Orrella dioscoreae: one gene and its partner. The protein of the gene in region 1 binds, or shares a complex with, the protein of each later gene. Links are inferred from orthologs where the notes say so. Each region holds a gene or a part of one and is shown on either strand. Other genes may lie near its edges. The genes, in order: ODI_RS08165 and ODI_RS10670.

Region 1 (7,251 bases):
GGCCCGCGTGCTCTACGTCACGGGCGAAGAGTCCGCCGAGCAGGTCGCCTTGCGCGCCCGCCGGCTGGGCGTCACCTCGGACAATGTCGACCTGCTGGCCGAGATCCGGCTGGAATCCATCCAGGCGGCGCTCTCCGAGCAGAAGCCGGCCGTGGCCGTCATCGATTCCATCCAGACCGTCTATTCGGGCGAACTCACCGCCGCGCCCGGGTCGGTGTCGCAGGTGCGCGAGTGCGCCGCGCAGCTCACCCGCTATGCCAAGCAGACCGGCATCCCCATCGTGATGATCGGCCACGTCACCAAGGACGGCACGCTGGCCGGTCCGCGCGTGCTCGAGCACATCGTCGACACGGTGCTGTATTTCGAAGGCGACACGCACTCCTCTTTCCGCCTGGTGCGCGCCTTCAAGAACCGCTATGGCGCGGTCAACGAGCTGGGCGTCTTCGCCATGACCGACCGCGGCTTGCGCGGCGTGGCCAATCCATCGGCGCTGTTCCTGTCGCAGCATGCCCAGCAGGTGTCCGGTTCCTGCGTGATGGCGACGCAGGAGGGCACGCGGCCCCTGCTGGTCGAGATCCAGGCCCTGGTGGACAGCGCGCATGCGCCCAATCCCAAGCGCCTGACCGTGGGGCTGGAGGGCAACCGCCTGGCCATGCTGCTGGCGGTGCTGCACCGGCACGCGGGCGTGGCCACCTATGACCAGGATGTCTTCGTCAATGCGGTGGGCGGCGTGCGTATCGCCGAGCCCGCGGCCGACCTGCCGGTGCTGCTGGCCATCATGTCCTCCTTGCGCGACCGGCCCTTGCCCCAGGGCATGATCGCCTTCGGCGAAGTCGGCCTGGCGGGCGAGATCCGCCCCGCGCCACGCGGCCAGGAGCGCCTGCGCGAGGCCGCGAAGCTGGGCTTCAACGTGGCGCTGGTGCCCAAGGCCAACGCGCCGCGCCAGCCCATCGAGGGGCTGGAGGTCTGGGCGGTGGATCGGCTGGATGCGGCGCTGGAGCGCTTGCGCTAACGGCGGCGGCCGGCAGTCTCTTTTTCATTTCGGAGTTTTCCCGTGTCTCTCGTCGTCCTGGTGATCGGCTGCCTGCTGAGCGGCGCGGTCATCGGCTTGCTGGGCGGCATCCTCGGCATCGGGGGCGGCCTGATCGCCATCCCCGCGCTGGGCCTCGTGCTGGGCATGGACCAGCAACTGGCCCAGGGCACGGCGCTCGTCATGGTGTTGCCCACCGTGCTCATGGCCGTGCGCAAGTACAACCAGCAGGCCCGCATCGACCTGTCGGTGGCGGCGGCCGGCGCGCTCAGCGCAATGGTCTGTACCTGGCTGGGCGCGCGCTGGGCCCTGGGCATGGACCCCGTGACCTTGCGGCGCAGTTTCGCGGTCTTCCTGTTCTGCGTCGGGGCCTTCTACGTCTGGCAGACCTGGCGCAAGCCGCGCACGGCGGCCGGGCAGGGCGGTGGCGCGCAGGCGTCCGCGCCCACCCTGAAACGACGCCAGGCCGCGTTGCTGGGGGCGCTGGCAGGAACGCTGGGCGGCTTCTTCGGCGTGGGCGGCGCGGTGATCGCGGTGCCTGTCATGACCGCGGTCTACGCGTTGCGCCAGGCGGCGGCGCAGGCATTGGCGCTCACCATGATCATTCCGGGCGCCTGCGTGGCGCTGTTCACCTATGCGCGTTCCGGCAGCACCGACTGGGTCGTGGGCGGGGCGCTGGCTGCCGGCAGCCTGCTGCTGGTGCCGGTGGGGGTGCGCATCGCGTATCGCCTGCCCGAGCGCGGCCTGCGCGCGGCCTTTGCCGTGATGCTGTTCGGCACGGTGGCGCTGCTGCTGGCCGAGGGATGAACGCTGACGGCCCGGTCAGCGTCCAGACAGCGTAAATTCAGTTACGACATTCTCCTTAAGTTTGCGGAAACCTCCCGCGTCCAGCCCCCTCCAAGCCAGTACGGAGCCACTGGCATCTTGCCCGTGCCCGGTATCACCGGACCCGGACGTCCGGTTGCTTTCTTGCAAGGAGAGTCCACCATGACGACACAAGCACGCATCGCCGCCTTCCTGTCGACCTCGGCCCTGTGCCTGGGGCTGGCGGCCGGCCCGGCCGCCCATGCCGCTGAAACGGGCCGAACCTCGGCCCAGGCCAGCAGCCAGGCAGCCCATGGCACGCACGCAAGTCCGCAAGCCAGGCCGCAAGCCAAGCACGGCAAGACCACGGGCCATACCCAGGCGCACCAGCCTGCCCACAAGCCGGGCAAGTCCACGCAGTCTTCCCAATAACCCGCGCGGCCCTGCCGTGGCCTGCGCGGCAGGGCCGTTGCCCTTTCTCACCGACGCGCACCCGGCCAGGCGCCAGCCTCGGCCGGGTGCGCGCGTGGCATTCCTGCCGTGCCCTGCAACCCGCGCGTCCCGGCGCGGTCACACCGTTTCGGTATGCTCGGTGCCTGTGTCGCAGTTGCAGGTGCTTTGTCTCCGTCCCTTCCGCAGCCGTCCGGCCGCGGCCCTCCCGCTGATTGCCTTACCATTGCGCCATGTCTCGAACCCTCGCGTCCTCCGCCGCAGTGTCCTCCCCGTCCCCTTCCGGCCGCCGGCCGGGCTGGTCCCTGCGCATGGCGTGGCTTGCCATGGTGCGCGACATCCGCGCCGGCGAGCTGCGCCTGCTCATGCTGGCGCTCATCGTCGCGGTGGCCGCGGTCACGGGCGTGGGCTTCCTGTCCGATCGGGTCGGGCGCGCGCTGGAGCGCGATGCGGGCCAGATGCTGGGGGGCGACATCGTCCTCGAGGCCGATGGCGCCATCGACCAGGCTTTCGTCGACCATGCCCGCAACCTGGGCCTGCGCACCTCGCGGGTCTGGCAGTTCCCGTCCATGGTGGGCAACGGCGACACCCTGCAGCTGTCATCCATCAAGGCGGTGGAGGGCGACTATCCGCTGCGCGGCCGCCTGCGCGTGGCCGACAGCGCCACGGGCGAGGAGCGTCCCGCCGAGGGCGCGCCGGCGCCGGGGACGGTCTGGGTCGACCCGCAACTGCTGGGCATGACGGCGCTTGCCGTGGGCGACATGCTGCACGTGGGCGATACGCAATTGCGCATCGCCCAGGTCATCCGCTACGAGCCCGACCGTGGCATGCAGTTCGTCAACGTGGCGCCGCGCGTGCTGCTGCGGGCCGAGGACCTGCCCGCCACCGGGCTCATCGGCCTGGGCAGCCGTGTCGGCTATGCCTTGCTGCTGGCCGGGGACGAGGCGGCGGTGGCCAGCTACCGCGGCTGGCTGCAGGACAATCTGCAGCGGGGCCAGAAGATCGCCGACCTGGAGTCGGGCCGGCCCGAGGTGCGCCGCACGCTCGACCGGGCCCAGCTTTTCCTGTCCCTGGTGGCGCTGTTGGCCGTCATGGTCTGCGCCGTGGCGGTGGCGCTGGCCGCGCGCCGCTACACCTTGCGCCATCGCGACGGCGTCGCGGTCATGCGCTGCCTGGGGGCCACACAGGGCCAGCTGTTGCGCATGCTCGGCCTGGAGTTCGCCTTCATCGCGCTGGCCGCGTCGGCGGTCGGCTGCGTCGCGGGCTATGGCGTGCACGCCTTGCTGGTGGCGGGACTGGGCAGCCTCATCGACACGACCTTGCCGGCAGCCAGTTGGCGGCCGGGCGTGCAGGGCATGCTGGTGGGCAGCTGGTTGCTGTTCGCCTTCGCGCTGCCGCCGGTCGCCGAGCTGTGCCGGGTGCCGCCGGCGCGCGTCCTGCGGCGCGAAGGCGCGATGGCGGCCAGCTGCGCGGCCATCGGCTACACGGTGGGCGCGGCGGGTTTCGCCGGCCTGGTGTGGTGGTTCGCTGGCGATCTCAAGCTGGGCGCCATCGTGGCGGGCGGCTTCTTCGGCGCCTTTGCGCTGTTTGCCGGCGTGGCCTGGGTGGCCCTGTCGGCCGTGCGGGCCCTGCGCGCGCGCATCCACGGCAGGCCGGCCCTGCGTTTCGCACTGGCCGGCATGGCCAGGCGCCGGGCTGCGTCGGCCGCGCAGATCTGCGCCCTGGGCCTGGGCCTGATGGCGCTCTTGCTGCTGGCCATGACGCGCACCGATCTCATCGACGGCTGGCGCCAGACCATGCCGGCCGACGCGCCCAACCGCTTCCTCATCAATATCCAGCCCGACCAGCGCGAGGCCGTGCAGGCGCGGCTGCAGGCGGCCGGTATCCACGACGTGAAGCTCTGGCCCATGATCCGCGGCCGCCTGGTGTCCATCAATGCGCGCGCCGTGGCGATTTCCGATTACGAAGCGCCGCGCGCGCGCCGCATGGTGGATCGCGAGTTCAACCTGTCCTACGACAGCCAGGTGCCCGCCTACAACGAGATCCTGGCCGGCCGCGAGTTCGATCCCAAGGCCATGGAAGTCTCGATCGAAGACGGCCTGGCCAAGACGCTGGGCATCCAGCTGGGCGACACGCTGGGTTTTGACGTGGCCGGTGCCATCGTCAACGTCGAGGTCACCAGCCTGCGCGAGGTCGACTGGGACACGATGCAGGTCAACTTCTTTGCCCTGACGACGCCTGCCGCGCTGGCGGATGCGCCGCAGAGCTGGCTGACCTCCTTCCACTTGCCGCCTGAGCAGGCGGGCCTGATGCAGGCGCTGGTGCGCGACTATCCGAACCTGACCGTCTTCGACGTGGGCGCGATCCTGGCGCAACTGCAGACCGTGCTGGACCAGGTGGTGGCGGCGGTGCAGTGGCTGTTCGCCTTCACGCTGGCCGCGGGCGTGCTGGTGCTGGCGGCGGCCTTGTCGTCGACGCGCGACGAGCGCACGCACGAGGCGGCCCTGATGCGGGCCCTGGGCGCCACCCGCGGCCAGCTGGCGCGCGCGCAACGCCTGGAGCTGCTGGCGCTGGGCGCCCTGGCGGGCCTGCTGGCCGCGTCCGGCGCGACTGGCGTATCCTGGGCGCTGGCGCGCTTCGTCTTCGATTTTCCGCTGTCCCTGCACGCCTGGCCCTGGCTGGCCGGCATGGCGGCAGGCGCCCTGGCCGCCTGGGGCGGCGGTTCCCTGGCTTTGCGGGGCGTGCTGCGCACGCCGCCGCTCATTACGCTTCGAGGCGCCTGATGGCGACAGTCCTTCCCATTTTCGAACCCTTCGACACGACCCGCTCCCTCTACGATCAGCTCGGCCAGGAGGCCGGCGTGCGCGCGCTGGTCGACCGTTTCTATGACCTCATGGACATGGAGCCCGACCTGAAGGAACTGCGCGCCGTGCACGGCCCCTCGCTGGACAGCGCCCGCGACAAGCTGTTCTGGTTCCTCTGCGGTTACTTCGGCGGGCCGGACCATTACGTCTCGCGTTTCGGTCATCCGCGCCTGCGGGCGCGCCACCTGCCGTTCGCCATCGACAGCCAGGGACGTGACCAGTGGGTGACGTGCATGGGCCGCGCCATGCAGGACCAGGGCCTGCCCGAGCCCCTGGCCGAAAGGCTGTTGCACACCTTCTACGGCACCGCCGACTGGATGCGCAATCGTGAAGGCTGAGGCAACCGCCCAGGTTGCCGCGCCCGCCGGCGCGCAGGCCATCCGCCATGCCTGGCGGGGCGGCGCCATGCTGTATGACCCGGCGGTGATCACGCAGCCCGATCCGGCGCTGTTCGATCCCGCCACCCACGGCGAGCAGGCCCGTCCCGTGGGGGCAGGGGGCCGCCAGGCGGCCTGGTTCCTGTCCCTGCCCGGCGGCACGCAGGCCGCCTTGCGCCACTACCGCCGCGGCGGACTGGTGGGCAAGCTGGTGCGCGCCACCTATGTCTGGACCGGCGAGTCCGATACCCGCGCATTCGCCGAGTTCCGCCTGATGGCCGAACTGCGCGACGCGGGGCTGGCCGTGCCGCGTCCGCTGGCCGCCGGCTACTGGCGCCACGGCCTGGGCTATCGCGCCGCCTTGCTGACCGAGCGCATCCCGGATGCGCAGCCGCTGGCCTTGCGGCTGGAAGACGCGCTGTGCGAACCCGCCGCACAGGCCATCGCCGACATGCATGCGGCCGGGGCCTGGCATGCGGACCTGAATCTCTACAACATCCTGATAGACCGGCAGAACCAGGCCTGGCTCATCGATTTCGACCGCGGGCGCGGCGGCGGGGTGGACGCCGCCGCCCGGCAGGGCAACCTGGCCCGCCTGCGTCGCTCGTGCGAGAAGGTGGCAGGCGCGCGCGGCGTGGCGTTCTGGGCGTTGCTGGCGCGATCCTATGAAGCAGCCTGGCGGGCTCGGCAAGGCTGACGCCGGACACCCCGGATCGCCTCGTCTTTTCGCCATGTGAAGCCCGGCCCGGGCCCCGCCCCACGGCGGAAAAAAGGCTTTATTATTTTGGGTTTGGCAATTTTCTGGTTCTACGCGGGGGAACTCTCATGTCTATCGGAAACGCGGGACGCGGCGGCAAGACCGTGTCCGGGTTGGTCGCGGCGCTCATGGCCTTGTCGGTCTCGGCAGCCGCCCAGGCCCAGGACAACAAGACCGTCAACGTCTACAACTGGGCCGAGTACACCGCGCCCGACACCCTGCCCGGTTTCGAGAAGGAAACCGGCATCAAGGTGCGCTACGACGTCTACGACAGCAATGACACCCTGCAGGCCAAGCTGCTGACCGGCAAGTCGGGCTACGACATCGTCGTGCCGTCCACGCACTACGCCGCGCGCCAGCTGGAAGGCGGTCTTTTCCAGAAGCTGGACCGCAGCAAGATCCCCAACTGGTCGCACCTCGATCCCGAGATCATGGCGCTGGTCGCCACGGTCGATCCGGGCAACCAATACCTCGTGCCCTGGGGCTATGGCACCAACGGGCTGGGCTACAACGTGACCCGCGCGCGCGCCGCGCTGGGGGCCGATGCCGACCTGGGCAGCTGGGACACCCTGTTCAAGCCCGAGAACGCCGCCAAGCTGCAGTCCTGCGGCATCTCCATGCTGGACGAGGCCGCGCAGGTTTTCCCGGCCGTGCTGCACTACCTGGGCAAGGATCCCAACAGCAGCGAGCCCGCCGACTACCGCGCCGCGCTGGACGTCCTGAAGAAGATCCGCCCCTACATTCGCCAGTTCAGTTCCTCGGGCTATATCGACGAGCTGGCCGCCGGCGACCTGTGCATGGTCTATGGTTTCTCGGGAGACGTGCTGATCGCCGCGCGCCGCGCCAGGGAAGCCAGGAAGGACTACGAGATCGACTACTACCTGCCCAAGGGCGGGGCGCCTGCCTGGTTCGACACCATGGCCATCCCCAAGGACGCGCAGAACGTCGATGCCGCGCATGCCTTCATCA
Region 2 (7,050 bases), 530 kb from region 1 along the record:
TCAGCCGCCAGGATCCGGGCGCGTTGTCGCGCCAGGCCCTGGAGGCCGTGATGCGCCTGCCCAGCGCCACCTTGCCCGCTTACGCCGGTGCGGCCGATGGCGGCAATTTCGTCATCACCCGCCTGGAGAAGGTCGAGGCCGGCACCGTGACGCCCCAGCAGCAGGCCGCGCTGCGCGAGCAGATCAGCCAGGCCTGGGGCCAGGCCGAACAGCAGGCCGTGATCCAGCAACTGCGCCAGCGCTACGACGTGCGCGTGCTGCCCGCTGCCAAGGCTGCCGTCGAAGGCGAAGCCCAGACGAACTGATCGCAGGCTGCCGGCAGTATTGCCGGCAGCAAAAAAACAAACGCCCGCATCGCGGGCGTTTGTTTTTTGCGGTGGCTTTGCGGGAGGGGGACAGCCCGTCATGGCGCAGCGGTAGTGAGTCCATCGCGCAGCGCCTGCCGGGCGATCACGAGCTCGGCTGCTTCAGCACCGGCCCCAGCACCTCCCAGACATTTTCCAGGATCGCCGGTTGCGCCGCTTCCGTCGGGTGCAGGCCATCGGCCTGGAACATCGCGCGGTCGGCCGCCATGCCATCCAGGAAAAACGGGATCAGCTCGGCTTTTTCGCTTTTGGCGACCAGCGGGAACACGTCGCGGAAGCGGTCGGTATATTGCCTGCCGTAGTTGGGCGGGATCTGCATGCCGGCGATGATGACGGTGGCGCCCGCGTCGCGTGCAGCACGGGTCATGGTGCGCAGGTTCTTCTCGGTCATGTCCAGCGACAGGCCGCGCAGGGCGTCATTGGCGCCCAGCTCCAGGATCACGATAGTCGGCTGGTGGGTCTTCAACTGCCCCGGCAGCCGGCTGACGCCGCCGCTGGTGGTGTCGCCGCTGATGCTGGCATTGGCCACCCGCGCGCCCGGGTGGGACTCGGCCAGGCGCTTTTCCAGCAAGGTGACCCAGCCGCTGCCCCGCGACAGGCCATATTCGGCGCTCAGGCTGTCGCCTATGATGAGGATGCGGGGCGCAATGCCGGAACCGGACTCGGAACCACTGGCCGGCGCGGCGGTCTGAGCCTGGGCCGCCAGCAGCGGGGCGCAGACCAGGGTCAGGCAGGACAACAAACGGACAAGCATGATGAATCCCAGTAAGAAAGTGGCGAACCACGTGGCAATCGAGGCGCGTGGCGTCAGCAAGCGGGTCCAGGACGCCTCGGGCGAGCTGGTCATCCTGGACGGCATTGATTTTACGGTTCCCGTCGGCGCCGCCGTGGCCATCACGGGCAGCTCGGGGTCCGGCAAATCGACGCTGTTGGGACTGCTGGCCGGCCTGGATGTTCCCAGCGCGGGCAGCATCAGCCTGAACGGCCAGGACCTGTTTTCGCTGGACGAGGACGGCCGTGCGGGGCTGCGCGCCCGCCAGGTCGGTTTCGTATTCCAGTCCTTCCAGTTGTTGCCGAATCTGACGGCGCTGGAAAACGTCATGCTGCCGCTCGAGCTCGCGGGGCAACCGGCACGTGCAGCGGCCGAGGCCATGCTGGGACGCGTGGGCCTGGGGGCGCGCCTGCATCACTATCCGCGCACCTTGTCCGGCGGCGAGCAGCAGCGCGTCTCGCTGGCGCGAGCCTTCGTGGTGCGCCCGGCGCTGCTGTTCGCGGATGAGCCCACGGGCAGCCTCGATGCGGCCAACGGCGAGGCGATCATCGACCAGATGTTCGCCCTGCATCGCGAGCAGGGCGCCACGCTGGTGCTGGTCACCCACGATCCCGCGCTGGCCGCGCGCTGCGACCAGCAACTGGTGTTGCAGGCGGGGAAGGTGGTCGAACCGGTAGCCGCGCCGGTTTGAGCCACGCGGGCAGGGTCTCGCGCCCAGCCTGACAGGGCAAGATCAGGTGGAGGCCGCCGCCCGCGCCAGGCGGTTGCGCCGCCATTCATACAGCGCGATGCCCGCGCCGCTGCCACAGGTGATGGCGATGCCCAGCCAGGTCAGCGGCCCGGGGAATTGCCCCCAGATCAGCCAGCCCAGCGTGGCGGCACAGGTGATCTGCAGGTACACCAGCGGCGCCAGCACCGAGGCGGGCGCGTTGCGATACGCCTGGATCTGCAGCAGGTGGCCCAGCGCGCCGGACACGCCGGTAGACAGCATGACCACCCACTCCCACAGGCCCAGGTTGGCCAGAACGGGCATGGCGGGCGGCAGCACGAAGGGCAGGATCGCGGTCAGGCCGAGGGCGCCGACCGCGCCGCTCCAGATGAGGGTCGTGAAGGGGTCCTCGTTGGCCACGCGCCGGGTGGCGATGAACTGGGCGGCGAAGAACACCGCGGTGATGAGCCCCAGCACGACGCCCAGCGGGTCCAGGCCCGATCCCGGCCGCACCACGATCATGACCCCGGCGAAGCCGACGGCGGCCGCGATCCAGCGCGAGAGCTGCGGTTTTTCCTTCAGCAGCCAGGGGGCCGTGGCCAGCACGATGAGCGGGGCCAGGAAGATGATGGCCGTGGCTTCGGCCTGGGGCAGGCGGCGCAGGGTCAGGAAGAACATCAGGGTGGCGCACAGCATGGTGCCGCCGCGCAGGATCTGGTCCTGCACCCGCTTGGGCCGCAGGATACGCCAGCCGCGCATCGGCACCAGCAGGCCGGCCACCAGCAGCAGGTGGGCGACATAGCGGAACCACGCGACCACCAGCACGGGTACCCCCGCGGCCAGGACCCACTTGCTGCTTGCATCAAGCGTGGAGAGGCACCACATCGACGCGTAAAGCACGGCAATGCCCACCATCAGGCGGCCCGCGGGCAGCGTGTGGCGGGGGGCAGGGCCGGCGGAGCCGTCGGCGCCGGGCCGGGTCATGGCGAGTCTCCTGAGGGTATTGCTGCCGGCAGTACGCTGCTGCGCGGGCGAAAAGCTGACATGATACGCGTGCTTCCCGCTTTCCTTGCACCGAGCCTGTTCACATCATGCCGACCCTTGCCCAAGCTGCCCTGACCCTCCAATCCGGCCACGAGACCGCCCAAAGCCTGGTCGATGCCGCGCTGGCGCGCGCGCAGCATCCGGCAGGTGAAGGCGCGCGCGTCTATACCGAAATCCATGCCGACGCCGCCCGCGCGGCGGCGCAGGCCTCCGATCTTCTCCGCGCCAGGGGCCTGGCACGCTCGCCGCTGGAAGGCCTGCCCATTTCGGTGAAGGACCTGTTCGACATCGCGGGGCGCAACACGCGTGCCGGTTCCGTCGTGCTGGCCGAGGCGCCCCCTGCCACGCGTACCGCGCTGGTCGTGGAACGCCTGCAGGCCGCGGGCGCCATCGTGATCGGGCGCACCAACATGACCGAGTTCGCGTACTCCGGCCTGGGCATCAACCCGCACTACGGTACGCCGCTGAACGCCTGGGACCGCGCCACGGGCCGCATCCCCGGTGGCTCCTCGTCCGGCGCGGCGGTGTCGGTCACCGACGGCATGGCGTTGGCCGGTATCGGTTCCGATACCGGCGGCTCGGTGCGGATTCCGGCAGCCTTGTGTGGCTTGACGGGGTTCAAGCCCACCGCGCGGCGGGTGCCGATGGACGGCGTGCTGCCGCTGTCTGCCCACCTTGATTCCCTGGGCCCCATCGCGCCTTCGGTTGCCTGCTGCGCCTTGCTGGATGCGGTGATGGCGGGCGAGTCCTGGGAGGATCTGCCGCAGGCCCTGCCGCTGGCGGGTCTGCGCCTGGCCGTGCCCACCACCAAGGTGCTGGACGGCATGGACGTTACGGTGGGCCGCGTGTTCGAACGCGCCTGCGCCACTTTGCGCCAGGCCGGCGCGCAGGTCACGGAGATCGCATTGTCCGAATTGGCCGAGGTGGCCGACATCAATGCCAAGGGCGGCTTCACCGCCGCCGAGGCCTGGGCCTGGCATCGCGGCCTGATCGCCCGGGCGGAAGACCGCTACGATCCGCGCGTGGTGTCGCGCATCCGACGCGGCAGCGAGCAAAGCGCCGCCGACTTCATCGACCTGCTGGCGGCGCGCAAGCAATGGATTGCCCGCGTGACGGCGCGCATCGCGTCGTACGATGCCTTGCTGATGCCTACGGTGCCCGTCGTGGCGCCGCCGCTGGCGGAGCTGGTCCGTGACGAGGCCGCGTACTTCCACTTCAATGCGCTGATACTGCGCAATCCCACCTTCATCAACTTCCTGGATGGCTGCGCGGTGTCAGTGCCGGCGCATGTGCCCGGCGAGGCGCCGGTGGGGATCAGCCTGGCCGCATCGGGCGGGCATGACAGGCGCCTGCTGGGGTTGGCGCTCGCCGTCGAAGCAAAGATGTCCAGGGAGGCCTGACACGCCACAGGGACACCAGGCCTGCGCCCGGGCGCGCAGGCCTGGTGTCCTAGTCGATCAGTCGGAAAGCGGCTGTCGCGTGCCGAGCTGCCGCAGCGGGTTGCCCGCGTGGACGGTATACGGCTCGACCTTGCCGCGCACGACCGATCCCGCGCCAATGACGGCCCCCTCGCCGATGTCAGCGCCGTCCAAGAGGACGCAATTGGCGCCTATCCATGCATCATCGCCAATCCGGACGCCGCCCTTGCTGGGGCGGAAACCTTGCGACCGGATGGGCTTGCTGGCGTCGGCGAACTCATGGTTGGTCGGCGCCAGGGTGCAGTTGGCGGCAATGGCGACCCGGTCGCCCAGCGAGATGCCATGCCCTGAATACAGCACGCAGCCGGCGTTGATGACGCAGTCTTCGCCGATCAGGATGTCTCCTGTGCCGCCTGCGGGCTTGATCTTGACAAAGGCATCCACGACGCTGCGCGCGCCGATGAGGATGCGAGTGCCGCGTACCGAATCTTCGATATCCGCAAGCTTGGAGACGCGCGCGCTGTCGTGGATTGAAATCATGATCGGGTCTGCCGGCAGGGGCTGGGAGTGAACGTGATCAGGCGATGCGGCGCAGGAATCCATCGGGCGCCGACGTGACCAGCAGCTTGTCCTCGATGGATTTGTCGATCTGGAATTCAGGGTGCGACTTGAGCCATTCCCAGACGGCCGTCTTGGGGTTGTTGCCCTTGCTCCAGGGACGGTCGGTCCAGACGTATTCGTCGGGCAGGTCTTCCACGAACGTGTCGAACACGACCACGTAGCTGTCGACCGCCACCAGGTGCGCGTAGGCGTTTAGCTCCGCCAGCACGTGCTCATGGGTATGGTTCGAATCGAGGAAAACCAGGACGCGCTTGCCCTGTGCCTGGGCCTGGACCTGCGCGACCAGGGCCGGGTCGACGCTCGAGCCTTCGAGCAGCGAGATCCTGTGTGCCAGCGGATGCGAGGTGATGGCTTCGCGGTTGTGGGGGCGGATGTCGATGTCGATGCCTAGCACCTGGCCATGGCCCAGCATTTCCAGGATGGACGCAGACATGACGAGAGAGCCGCCGTGTGCCACGCCGGTTTCGATGACGAGATCGGGTTTGGTTGCCCAGATGATCTCCTGTATCGCCATGGCATCCGTGGGGAGCTGTATCAGCGGCCGGCCAAGCCAGGAGAAGTTGTTCATGTACTTGCGTTCCAGCGCCTTGACGCGCCAGGTTTCCGCCAGCGCGCGGAATTCGGCGTCGTTGGCGAAGCTGGCGATGCGTTGGCGCTTCTCTTCGCGGTAGTCGGGGGCGGCGCTTGGCGTCGTTTCGAGGTAGGTCACGATGATCCTTTACGAGCTCTGGCTCTGGATGAATGAGGGGAAATATTCCTGGAAGTCGCGCGGCCGGAAGCCGTACGTCTCCTGCAGGCGGGTGATGTCGATGGGCGAGAATTGCCACGCGGGCGCGTCTTCGTCGGCAGTGCAGACATACCCGGCTTCGCGCGACAGGATCTCCAGGATCTCGGCGTTGCTGGTGCCCTGTCCGCTGGCCACGTTGAGGATGCCGCCCTGCTGGGAGCGCGCGATGCGCGCAAGCAGCGCCACCACGTCGTCGATGTGGATGTAGTCCTTGCGTGACGCCAATGCCGTGCGCAAGTGCACGGCGCCAGTACGCGCGCCTTCGGCGAGCAACTGATCAATGAAGGTGTCGGGATCAGCACGAGGGCCGATGACGTTCGACAGGCGCACCACCCGCGCATGCGGGCGGCCGCCATGCAGGCACAATGCTTCGCCGGTCAGTTTGGAGAGGTTGTACAGGTTTCCCGCCTCGTTGGGATTCACCAGCAGGCTGGCTGATTCGCGCGTGTCCGATGCATTCGCATAGACCCGTGTGCTGGACAGATACGTCAGCGAGGTGAAGGTCGCCTTGGCCAGCAGCCGGCGCAGTACGCACACATGCGCGTCGACGGTGTCCAGCGGGCGCTGGCGGAAATCGGCGGTGAGGCCGATGCAATAGATCACGTGACCAAGGTCGCCCAGCAGGGCGGGGTCTTCGTCGCGTCCCGGTGCAAGGCAGGCCTGTCCGGTTTGGCGCAGGTGGCGCAGCAGGTGCGAGCCGACGAATCCCGTGGCACCCAGGATGGTGTAGTGGGATGCCGTGCCCTGGGTTGCCGTCATCGGATCTCCAGCCTTGGCACGACGGTGACGAAGCGTCCGCCCCATGCCTCGATATAGGCATGGTGGGCAACGATCTCTTGGGCGATGTTCCAGGGAAAGATCACCACCAGGTCGGGCTTGAACTCGGCCAGCGCCGCGGGCGCGCGCACGGGAATGCGGCTGCCCGGCAGGAACTTGTCCTGCTTGGCCTGGGCCGCATCGCACACCAGCGGCAGCAGGTCGGGCTTCACGCCCGCATAGTTCAGCAGGGTGTTGCCCTTGGCGGCGGCGCCATACGCCGCCACGCGCTTGCCTGCGCGTTTCTGCGCGATCAGGAAGTCCAGGAAATTGTCCTTGATGGCTTCCACGCGCGCCTGGAAGTCGGCATAGACCTGGGCATCCTGCAGGCCGGCCTCGGCCTCGCGGGCCAGGACGTTGGCCACGGCCGCCGTGTCGGCGCGCGCGTCATCGGCATGGCAACCGTATACCCGCAGGCTGCCGCCGTGGGTGGGTAGTTCCTCCACGTCGCACACGCGCAGGCCGGCGGCCGCGAAGATGCGCGCCACGGTGTACAGCGACAGGTACGAGAAGTGCTC

The links.
Region 2: the proteins of ODI_RS08165 (region 1) and ODI_RS10670 are in contact, whole or in part, in a cryo-EM structure (PDB 9GE8), measured with the Escherichia coli proteins. The link is inferred for Orrella dioscoreae from one-to-one orthologs.

What each region holds. Positions count from the first base shown.
Region 1 is NZ_LT907988.1:1,746,355-1,753,605, forward strand. Bases 2,120-5,292 are described here. They hold ODI_RS08165 (ABC transporter permease), read left to right. Parts: upstream 2,120-2,517; coding sequence 2,518-5,067; downstream 5,068-5,292. Other genes in these bases: ODI_RS22260 (hypothetical protein), read left to right, coding at 2,120-2,266; ODI_RS08170 (group II truncated hemoglobin), read left to right, coding at 5,067-5,292. Outside these bases: DNA repair protein RadA, read left to right, coding at 1-1,012; ODI_RS08155 (sulfite exporter TauE/SafE family protein), read left to right, coding at 1,055-1,837; more of ODI_RS22260, read left to right, coding at 2,018-2,119; more of ODI_RS08170, read left to right, coding at 5,293-5,486; ODI_RS08175 (3-deoxy-D-manno-octulosonic acid kinase), read left to right, coding at 5,554-6,222; ODI_RS08180 (polyamine ABC transporter substrate-binding protein), read left to right, coding at 6,411-7,251.
Region 2 is NZ_LT907988.1:2,283,127-2,290,176, forward strand. The notes cover bases 1-2,972. They hold ODI_RS10670 (ABC transporter ATP-binding protein), read left to right. Parts: upstream 1-1,117; coding sequence 1,118-1,828; downstream 1,829-2,972. Other genes in these bases: ODI_RS10660 (SurA N-terminal domain-containing protein), read left to right, coding at 1-305; ODI_RS10665 (arylesterase), read right to left, coding at 451-1,119; ODI_RS10675 (DMT family transporter), read right to left, coding at 1,871-2,830; ODI_RS10680 (amidase), read left to right, coding at 2,935-2,972. Outside these bases: more of ODI_RS10680, read left to right, coding at 2,973-4,290; ODI_RS10685 (acyltransferase), read right to left, coding at 4,348-4,911; ODI_RS10690 (cephalosporin hydroxylase family protein), read right to left, coding at 4,886-5,638; ODI_RS10695 (NAD-dependent epimerase/dehydratase family protein), read right to left, coding at 5,648-6,475; ODI_RS10700 (class I SAM-dependent methyltransferase), read right to left, coding at 6,472-7,050.